Regions from separate parts of the Allobosea sp. RIT-PG3_2 genome, predicted to be linked through region 1. Evidence: riboswitches for the same ligand, from Rfam matches in the RefSeq annotation. Region 1 holds a riboswitch; the other holds the start of a gene.
The links. Region 1 has a riboswitch for thiamine pyrophosphate ahead of thiO (glycine oxidase ThiO). Riboswitches for the same ligand answer to the same signal wherever they lie in the genome.
Positions count from the first base shown of each region.

Region 2: linked by a shared signal. The riboswitch ahead of AC2FAN_RS15355 (LuxE/PaaK family acyltransferase) and the one ahead of thiO (glycine oxidase ThiO) in region 1 are both predicted to bind thiamine pyrophosphate.

Region 1 is NZ_JBXWCA010000001.1:866,982-870,795, reverse strand. It holds gene cls (cardiolipin synthase) at 1-691, shown strand, start outside; gene AC2FAN_RS03925 (hypothetical protein) at 821-1,105, opposite strand; tRNA gene AC2FAN_RS03920 (tRNA-Ser) at 1,520-1,610, opposite strand; TPP riboswitch at 1,821-1,922, shown strand; gene thiO (glycine oxidase ThiO) at 2,005-3,000, shown strand; gene thiS (sulfur carrier protein ThiS) at 2,984-3,181, shown strand; gene AC2FAN_RS03905 (thiazole synthase) at 3,183-3,814, shown strand, end outside.
Region 2 is NZ_JBXWCA010000004.1:437,736-441,549, forward strand. It holds gene AC2FAN_RS15350 (acyl-CoA reductase) at 1-1,262, opposite strand, end outside; gene AC2FAN_RS15355 (LuxE/PaaK family acyltransferase) at 1,267-2,343, opposite strand; TPP riboswitch at 2,433-2,561, opposite strand; gene ggt (gamma-glutamyltransferase) at 2,700-3,814, shown strand, end outside.

The DNA.
Region 1 (3,814 bases):
GGCCGAGTGGCGCGACAATCACTATCGGCTCGAAGGACCCGCGGTTTCGGAATTGCAGGCCGCGTTCGCCGAACACTGGATCGAGGCAACAGGCGAGTTATTGATGGGAGACCGGTTCTTCCCGTCCATCAAACCCGATGGACAGCTGGATGCCCAAGTCGTCGTCAGCTCGACTCATCAACGCAACGTCATGCATCTCATGCTGATGACGGCGCTTGCCGCGGCTCAAAAGAGCATCCGGATCGGCACCCCTTATTTCGTTCCTGACGCGATCACGCGACAGCAATTGCTGGAGGCGAGAAAGCGCGGCGTGGACATCGAAATCATCGTGCCGGGCGAGAGGACCGATGCGCGCCTTGTCCAGAAAGCATCGCGGCATTTTTGGGGAGAATTGCTCGAGGCCGGCATCAAGATCCATGAATTCGAGCCAACGATGTATCACTGCAAGCTCGTGATCGTCGACGACGTCTGGACCTCGGTAGGCTCCACCAACATCGACGAGCGCGCCCTTCGCCTGAACGACGAGGCGAACATCAATTTCTACGATCGGGAGTTCGCACGCCATCAGATCGCGATGTTCTTGTCCGATCTGAAGCGCTCGACACCCTACACGATAACCAAATGGCGACAGAGACCCATGAGCGAGAGATTCTCCGACTGGCTGGCAGGCCTTCTGCGCACACAGATTTAGGCGGCGGCAAGGGTGGATCATAGCAGGTGCCCGCTCATCGCGCTGGCCAACCCACCGGCACTTGAAGGGGCGAGGGGTTCTCGATTGATACCCGGTTTGGGCTATTGCCGCAGGCGAGACATCATGCGGTCAATGTTCTTGCTTATCTTCGGTTACATCGACGCGAATATCCAACGGGGTCGGCGTGTCTTCGGCGACGGCCAAGAACTGCTGCACTGCGCCCGACACCAGTGCAGCTCGGTCGCTCGTGCCCGACTTCCAAAGGCCGATGATGATGTGAGCCAAACGTTCCCGCTGAGCGGAAACCATGAGCGGATCCGAGATGGAATCGCTGCCAATCGCGCTCCACGCCTCTTCGAAACCTGCTTCCAACACGGCGAATTCTTCAGGCTCGACAAGGGAACGAAGTGGCATGGGTCTCGTTTGCTGCTCGATGAGGAAAGGGGTCTCTCATTGGAATGATTTTAAGTTAGCTCGCGACTAGCGATGTGTCGCCATGAATTTTAGCCGCCTCGACGTCCGGCTCTGGGGAGAGTGCTCGCGAATGTCGTGGCGTGTGTGACCCGCCCGTCCGGCGGCCTGTCATGCAGCTCGTAACGCTTGCTGCGCTGATCGCCCAGCGTCGAACTGTTTCGCCTCTATCACACACCTTGGCTCGACGGGTCGGGCTATCGAATCAATATCAATTGACGACGCAGGACCATCGACTTTCTGTCGAGCAGCCCCTGATGTTCCAAAGCCGGCCGTTGCGCGCTTTGTGAGACAGTTTTGTTAGAACCGTCGCGACTCGGGAAGTAAATACGCGATTTCAGGATGTTAGAGAGGGAGTGGCGGAGACGGAGGGATTCGAACCCTCGATACCCTTGTGGGGTATGCTCATTTAGCAAACGAGTGCCTTCAGCCTCTCGGCCACGTCTCCGGCGAGAGGCTCTATGCCCGATTGCAGCGCCCTTTGACAAGCCTTGCCGACAACTTCCTTCGGGTTCGCTGTGCATGTTGGCAGCAGAGGGCGCAGAGCACTCCTTCGCACGGGAGCGCTAGGTGGGCGGCGCCCCTCCAGGCGGCGCTCGTTGCAACGGCGTCTTGCGTCGGTTTGCCTTGCCCCGGGGTGATCCGCTTATTAGATTGCGTCTGTCCGTTGGGGTGCCGAAAGGCTGAGAGGTGCGCGTCGCGCCAACCCATCGCACCTGATCCGGGTAATGCCGGCGAAGGGAACGGTCTTCGGCTCGCAGACAAAGCTGCTCGCGCCTTTGGCCGCTGCCTTCCCGGGAGCAGGGAAAAGCATGGCGGCTGCATCCAGCCCTTATCGGAACATGAACGTCGCGGTGGTCGGCGCCGGTGTCGTTGGCCTTGCCTGCGCCACCGAACTGGTCGCGCGCGGGGCGCAGGTCACCATCCATGAGCGCGGCCCGCGCATCGGTGCCGCAGCCTGCTCATGGTATGCCGGCGGCATGCTCGCCCCTTGGTGCGAGGGCGAAAGCGCCGAGGAGCCGGTGATCCGGCTGGGCCATGAGGCAGCGGGCTGGTGGGAGCGGCACGCGGACGGGGTGGTTCGCCGGGGCACGCTCGTCGTCGCGCCGAGCCGTGATCGCTCGGAGCTGCGCCGCTTCGGCCAGCGCACCAGCCATTTCGAGGAGATCGATGGCGAGGCGATCGCTGGGCTGGAGCCCGATCTCGCCGGGCGCTTTTCGCGCGGGCTGTTCTTCGCTGACGAGGCGCATCTCGATCCGCGCAAGGCGATCGCGGCCTTGGCCGAACGCCTCCTTGCAAAGGGCGTGGCGGTGCATTTCGACAGCGCGGTCGAACCGGCCGATCTCGATGCCGAGATCGTCCTCGACTGTCGGGGGCTTTCGGCGCGCGACGTCCTGCCTGATCTGCGCGGCGTCAAGGGCGAGATGCTGTTGCTGAAGAGCGACGAGGTCCGCTTGTCGCGCCCCGTAAGGCTGCTGCATCCGCGCATCCCGCTCTACATCGTTCCGCGGGCCGGCGGCATCTTCATGGTCGGCGCGACGATGATCGAGAGCGGCGAGCGCAGCCGCATCTCGGCCCGCTCGATGCTGGAGCTGCTCGGCGCGGCCTATGCGCTGCATCCCGCCTTCGGTGAGGCGGAGGTCGTCGAGATCGGGACCGATGCGCGCCCGGCCTTCCCCGACAACCTGCCGCGGCTGACGCGCCGCGGCCGGGTGATCCATGTCAACGGGCTCTACCGTCACGGCTTCCTGCTCAGCCCCGCCATGGCGCGGATGGCGGCGGATGCCGTGATGAACCCGCAATCACGACCGGAGATGCTGCATGACCTTGCTGCTTAACGGCGCGCCGCAGGAGATCGCCGCGAAGACGCTGGCCGAGGCGCTGGCCGAGCTCGGCTATGCCGGCCGCATCGTCGCGACGGCGGTGAACGGCGATTTCGTGCCGGCTCGCAAGCGCGCTGAAGTGATCTTGAACGACGGCGACCGCATCGAGGTCGTCGCCCCGATGCAGGGAGGCTGAGATGGCATCCTTCTATGGCTTCGAGCCGCAAAACCCGCTTTTCCTCGGCACGGCGCAATATCCGTCGCCCGCCATCCTCGCCGAGGCGGTGAAGCGCTCCGGCGTCGAGGTCGTCACCGTTTCGCTGCGCCGGGAATCGTCCGGTGGCGCGGCGGGGCAGGCGTTCTGGGCGCTCATCCGCGAGCTCGGCGTCAAGGTGCTGCCGAACACAGCGGGCTGCCACACGGTGAAAGAGGCGGTGACCACGGCGCAGATGGCCCGCGAGGTCTTCGGCACCGACTGGATCAAGCTCGAGGTCATCGGCGAGGACGACACGCTTCAGCCGGATGTGATCGCGCTGGTCGAAGCCGCCCGCATCCTCGCCGATGACGGCTTCAAGGTCTTCCCCTACACGACAGAGGACATCGTCATCGGCGGGCGCCTGCTCGACGCCGGCTGCGAGGTGCTGATGCCCTGGGGCGCGCCGATCGGATCGGGCAGGGGGCTCAACAACCCGTACGGGCTGCGGACCATGCGCCAGCATTTCCCGGATATTCCACTCGTCGTCGACGCCGGCATCGGCCTGCCCTCCCATGCCGCGCAGGCGATGGAGCTGGGCTATGACGGCATCCTGCTCAACACGGCCGTCGCCAG
Region 2 (3,814 bases), on a different contig from region 1:
AACCTCTCCGGCGCGGCGGCTACCCCGGCCGTCTGCAGGAAGTTGCGATAGGGCGCGATGAGGGCCGGGATCTCGTCGAGGCTGTCGACCGAAACCAGTTTGAGCGTGCGGTTGAGGCCTGTCGGACTCAGGTCCTCGGGCGTCTCGACATGGGCGACGCTCCACGAATCGGTGGGCTCGCCAAGGAGTTCTGCGGCGCCTTTCAGTGCGCCCATCTCCTGCGCGCTGCGCCAAGCCGTGATGGAGGCGGATTCGGCCGGCGAAAGCGCGCGACGGGGGTGGCGATGGGCGAGGGCGGCGAGTTCCTGCGCGACATGGCGAGCGAATTCTGCGGGGCTGACCCGCCCGCCGCGCTCGACGAAAAGCATCTGCGGGGAATAGCAGCCCTGCTGCTCGTAGCGGGCGACGTCATGAGCGGCGAGGCGGGCCAGCGCGGGTGCCTTGCGGCTATCGAGCGCCTCGCGCGCGACGACCCCGAAGCCGATCTTGTGGCCATGCGGCAGGAAGCGCGTGGTGATCGGCAGCTTGGCGCGCAGCGCCGTAAGCGTATCGTTGCCGCCATAGGCCATCACGGTGTCGGCCGCGCGCAGAAAAACGGGTTCGGCCGGTGCTTCGCCGCCCTTCCACCAGGTAATGGCGAGGCATTCGCCGAGTTCGGGGTCGATCTCGGCGATCAGGCTAGCGAACCAGCCCGCCGTCAGCGGCTCGGCCGAGGCGAGTTTGCCGATCGTGCCGGCCTTGACCAACAGCCCGCAAATCAGGCTCCAGAGCGAAAGCGCCGGCACATTGCCGGCCCAGACATGCAGCAGCAGCTCCGGGCCGCGGGCGCGCAGGTAGCCGCCCTTGGGCGTCGGCTGGAAGCCGTCGAGCATGGCGGGATTGGCGAAATCCTCGGCCAGGAAGCGCAGGAGCTGCGGGCGCCGGAAGGTTTTCAGATAACTCGTGAGGCCGAGACGCACCGTCTCGCGGTCGTAACCGGTGACGATCGGCAGGAGATGCTCGGCCTTGCGCCGCAGCGGATGCTCGCGGTGGAGCAGGCGCGCGATGACGGCGTCGATCGCAGCGACGATGCGCGCGACCGGCATCGTCCTCAGCCGCATGCGGGCGTTGTCGCGCACATGGTCGCAGAGAGCAGCCGCCTGAGCCTCGTCCAGCTCCGGCAGCGCGATGGTTGCGCTCTCGCCCCAGGCGCTGTGGCTGATTTCTCGCCAGCGCAGCGCCTCGCGATTCAGGCCCGGCAGATGGCCCGCATATTCGATCACCCTATCAGCCTCGCGCTGCGGCCAGGAATTCGGCGACCGCGACCGAGCAGCCCTTCGAGGCCTCGCCATCGACCCGGCCGAGCAGCTTGAATCCGCCCGGGACGATCTCGCCGGCGTCCTCGGTCAGGATCGCCGAGACGCAGTTGAAATGCGCGAGGTCGTGATGGACGATCACGCCACGCTCGCCCTCGGGCAGGTCGGTGCCGGTCAGCGGATCGACGACGCGGCTGCGAATCCAGTGCGGGCCGGATTTGATCGAGGGGCAGACGGCATTGCCGTCGTCATAGAGCTGGGAGCTCAGCTCGGTCATCCCGTACATGTTGATGCAGGCCGAGCGCGGCACGCCAAAAGCGAGGCTAAGACCGTCATAGAACTCGTCGGGTCCCGGCTCGCGCGATTGGCCCTTGAAGCCGCCGGTGTCGAGGATGCGGCTGCCTTCGGGCAGGGCGAAGCGCCGGCCGTTCGCCGCGAGCGCGTCCAGCACCGGAACGAAGGAATAGCTCGCCCCGAGCAGGGCATAGGGCTCGCCGCTCTTCTCCGCTTGCTCCAGCGCCGACAAAAGGCCGTCGAGGTCGAGACCCGACGAGCCGACGAACACCTCCGAATCGGGCGTGCCGCATTCGCGTCGGGCGAGCCCGAGATAATGCGCGAGCGAGGAGTTCGGCAGGGTGGTTTCGTCGGGGAAGAGGATGCCCATGCGGATGCGCTCGCGGCCCCGCATGAAACGCTCACGGAAGTTCACCAGCATCGAGCGGCTCCAGACGGCGAGCGTCGGGTGGTAGCTGCGGCCGCGTATCCCTTGCGTCGTGCCGCTGGTCATGAAAACGCGCTCGGCCGCTTCCGGCGGGCTGCAGCTCAGCGTCAGGTCCTTGAAGGCGGTGATCGGCACGGCCGGGATGTCGCGCCAGCGCCTGACCGAGAGCGGCGTGCGGCCGCGCTGCAGGCAGAAGCGCTTGTAGGGCTCGTTGTTGCGGAACTGATACGCGAAGACCTTCAGCGCCATCGCCTCGAATTCGGCATCCGACGCATCGGGGAGCGCGATGAACGCCAACAGCGCGTCGATGATCTCGGCTTGCGTCATCTTAAGCCCGCTCCTGCCCGACCCGCCGGCTTGCCCGGACGGAATCGATCGCGATGAGGACCACATGCGCAGCTGGAATCGGGGCCTCGATGGCCGCCTGTCCCGCATCCCTACGCCGGTATGATCCGGATCAGGTTCGGAGGGTCACCGCGTTGCCGAGCTCGAAAGCCCCGCGGGCGGAATCTCAGCCTCCTAGCGAGGCCCCCCTGGGAACAGGGTTTAGGTGGGGCCTCGGCCCCTGCCTTGTCAAGCGTTGCCGGCACAAGGCCGCCGATTGTGGGTGAGTGGCCCGAACATGGCGCGCATGCCGAAGAAGAGGCTCGACGTCGGGCCGCAAAAGCGTTGATGTGCCGCCCATGAACGTTTCCGCTCCGCCGCCCCGCATCGCCTCTTTCACCTGCGAGAAGAAGCCGGCCACCGGCTCGCGCGGGATGGTCGTCACCAATCATCCGCTCGCCTCGGCGGCGGGCGCGCAGATGCTGCTAGCCGGTGGCAATGCGATCGACGCCGCGGTCGCCTCGCTGTTCGCGTTGACGGTGGTGGAACCGATGATGGTCGGCATCCTCGGCGGCGGCCTGAGCCATATCCGCCTCGTCGATGGCCGCCATGTCGTGATCGACAATCTCTCGACAGCGCCGGGCCATGCGACGGCGGACATGTACGATTGCCTCTCAGACGAGATCGGCAAGCAGCGCGATACGCGCGACCGGGAGAATTTGATCGGGGCCAAGGCGGTCGCGGTTCCCGGCGCGTTGAAGGGGTGGTGCGAGGCGCTCGCCCGTTTCGGCACGTTGCCGCTGGCAGAGGTGCTGCAGCCGGCCATCGGGCTGGCCGAGCAGGGCTTCGTCGTCACGCCCTATCTCTCGAACTGCATCACCGACAACGCCGCCGATCTCGCTGAAGATCCCGGCCTTGCGGCAATGCTGCTGCCGGGCGGCCAGCCGCTCCAGCCCGGCACAAGGCTGGTCCAGTCAGACTATGCCGCGAGCCTGAGGCTGATCGCGGCAGAAGGGCCGCAGGCACTCTATGGCGGGCGGCTCGGAAGGGCGCTGACCGACTACATGGCTGCCCATGCCGGGCTGATCGATCAGACCGATCTCGCCAATTACAGCATCGAATTGCGCGAGCCGATCCGTGGCTCCTATCGCGGCTATGAGATCGTCGGCCCGCCGCCGCCTTCCTCCTCCGGCGTGCACATCACGCAGATGCTCAACATCCTCGAAGGCTACGATATCGGCGCGCTCGGCTTCGGCTCGACGGACGCGGTGCATCTGCTGGCCGAGGCGCTGAAGATCGCCTTCGCCGACCGGGCAGTGGCGACGGCCGATCCGGCCTTCGTCAAGGTCCCGGTCAATAAGTTGATCGACAAGGCCTATGCCGACGAGCGCCGCGCCCTGATCGCGGTGGGCGAGGCGAAGAGCTGGACGGCCGGACTGTCAGGCGGCGAATCCGCCGATACGACCCATGTCAC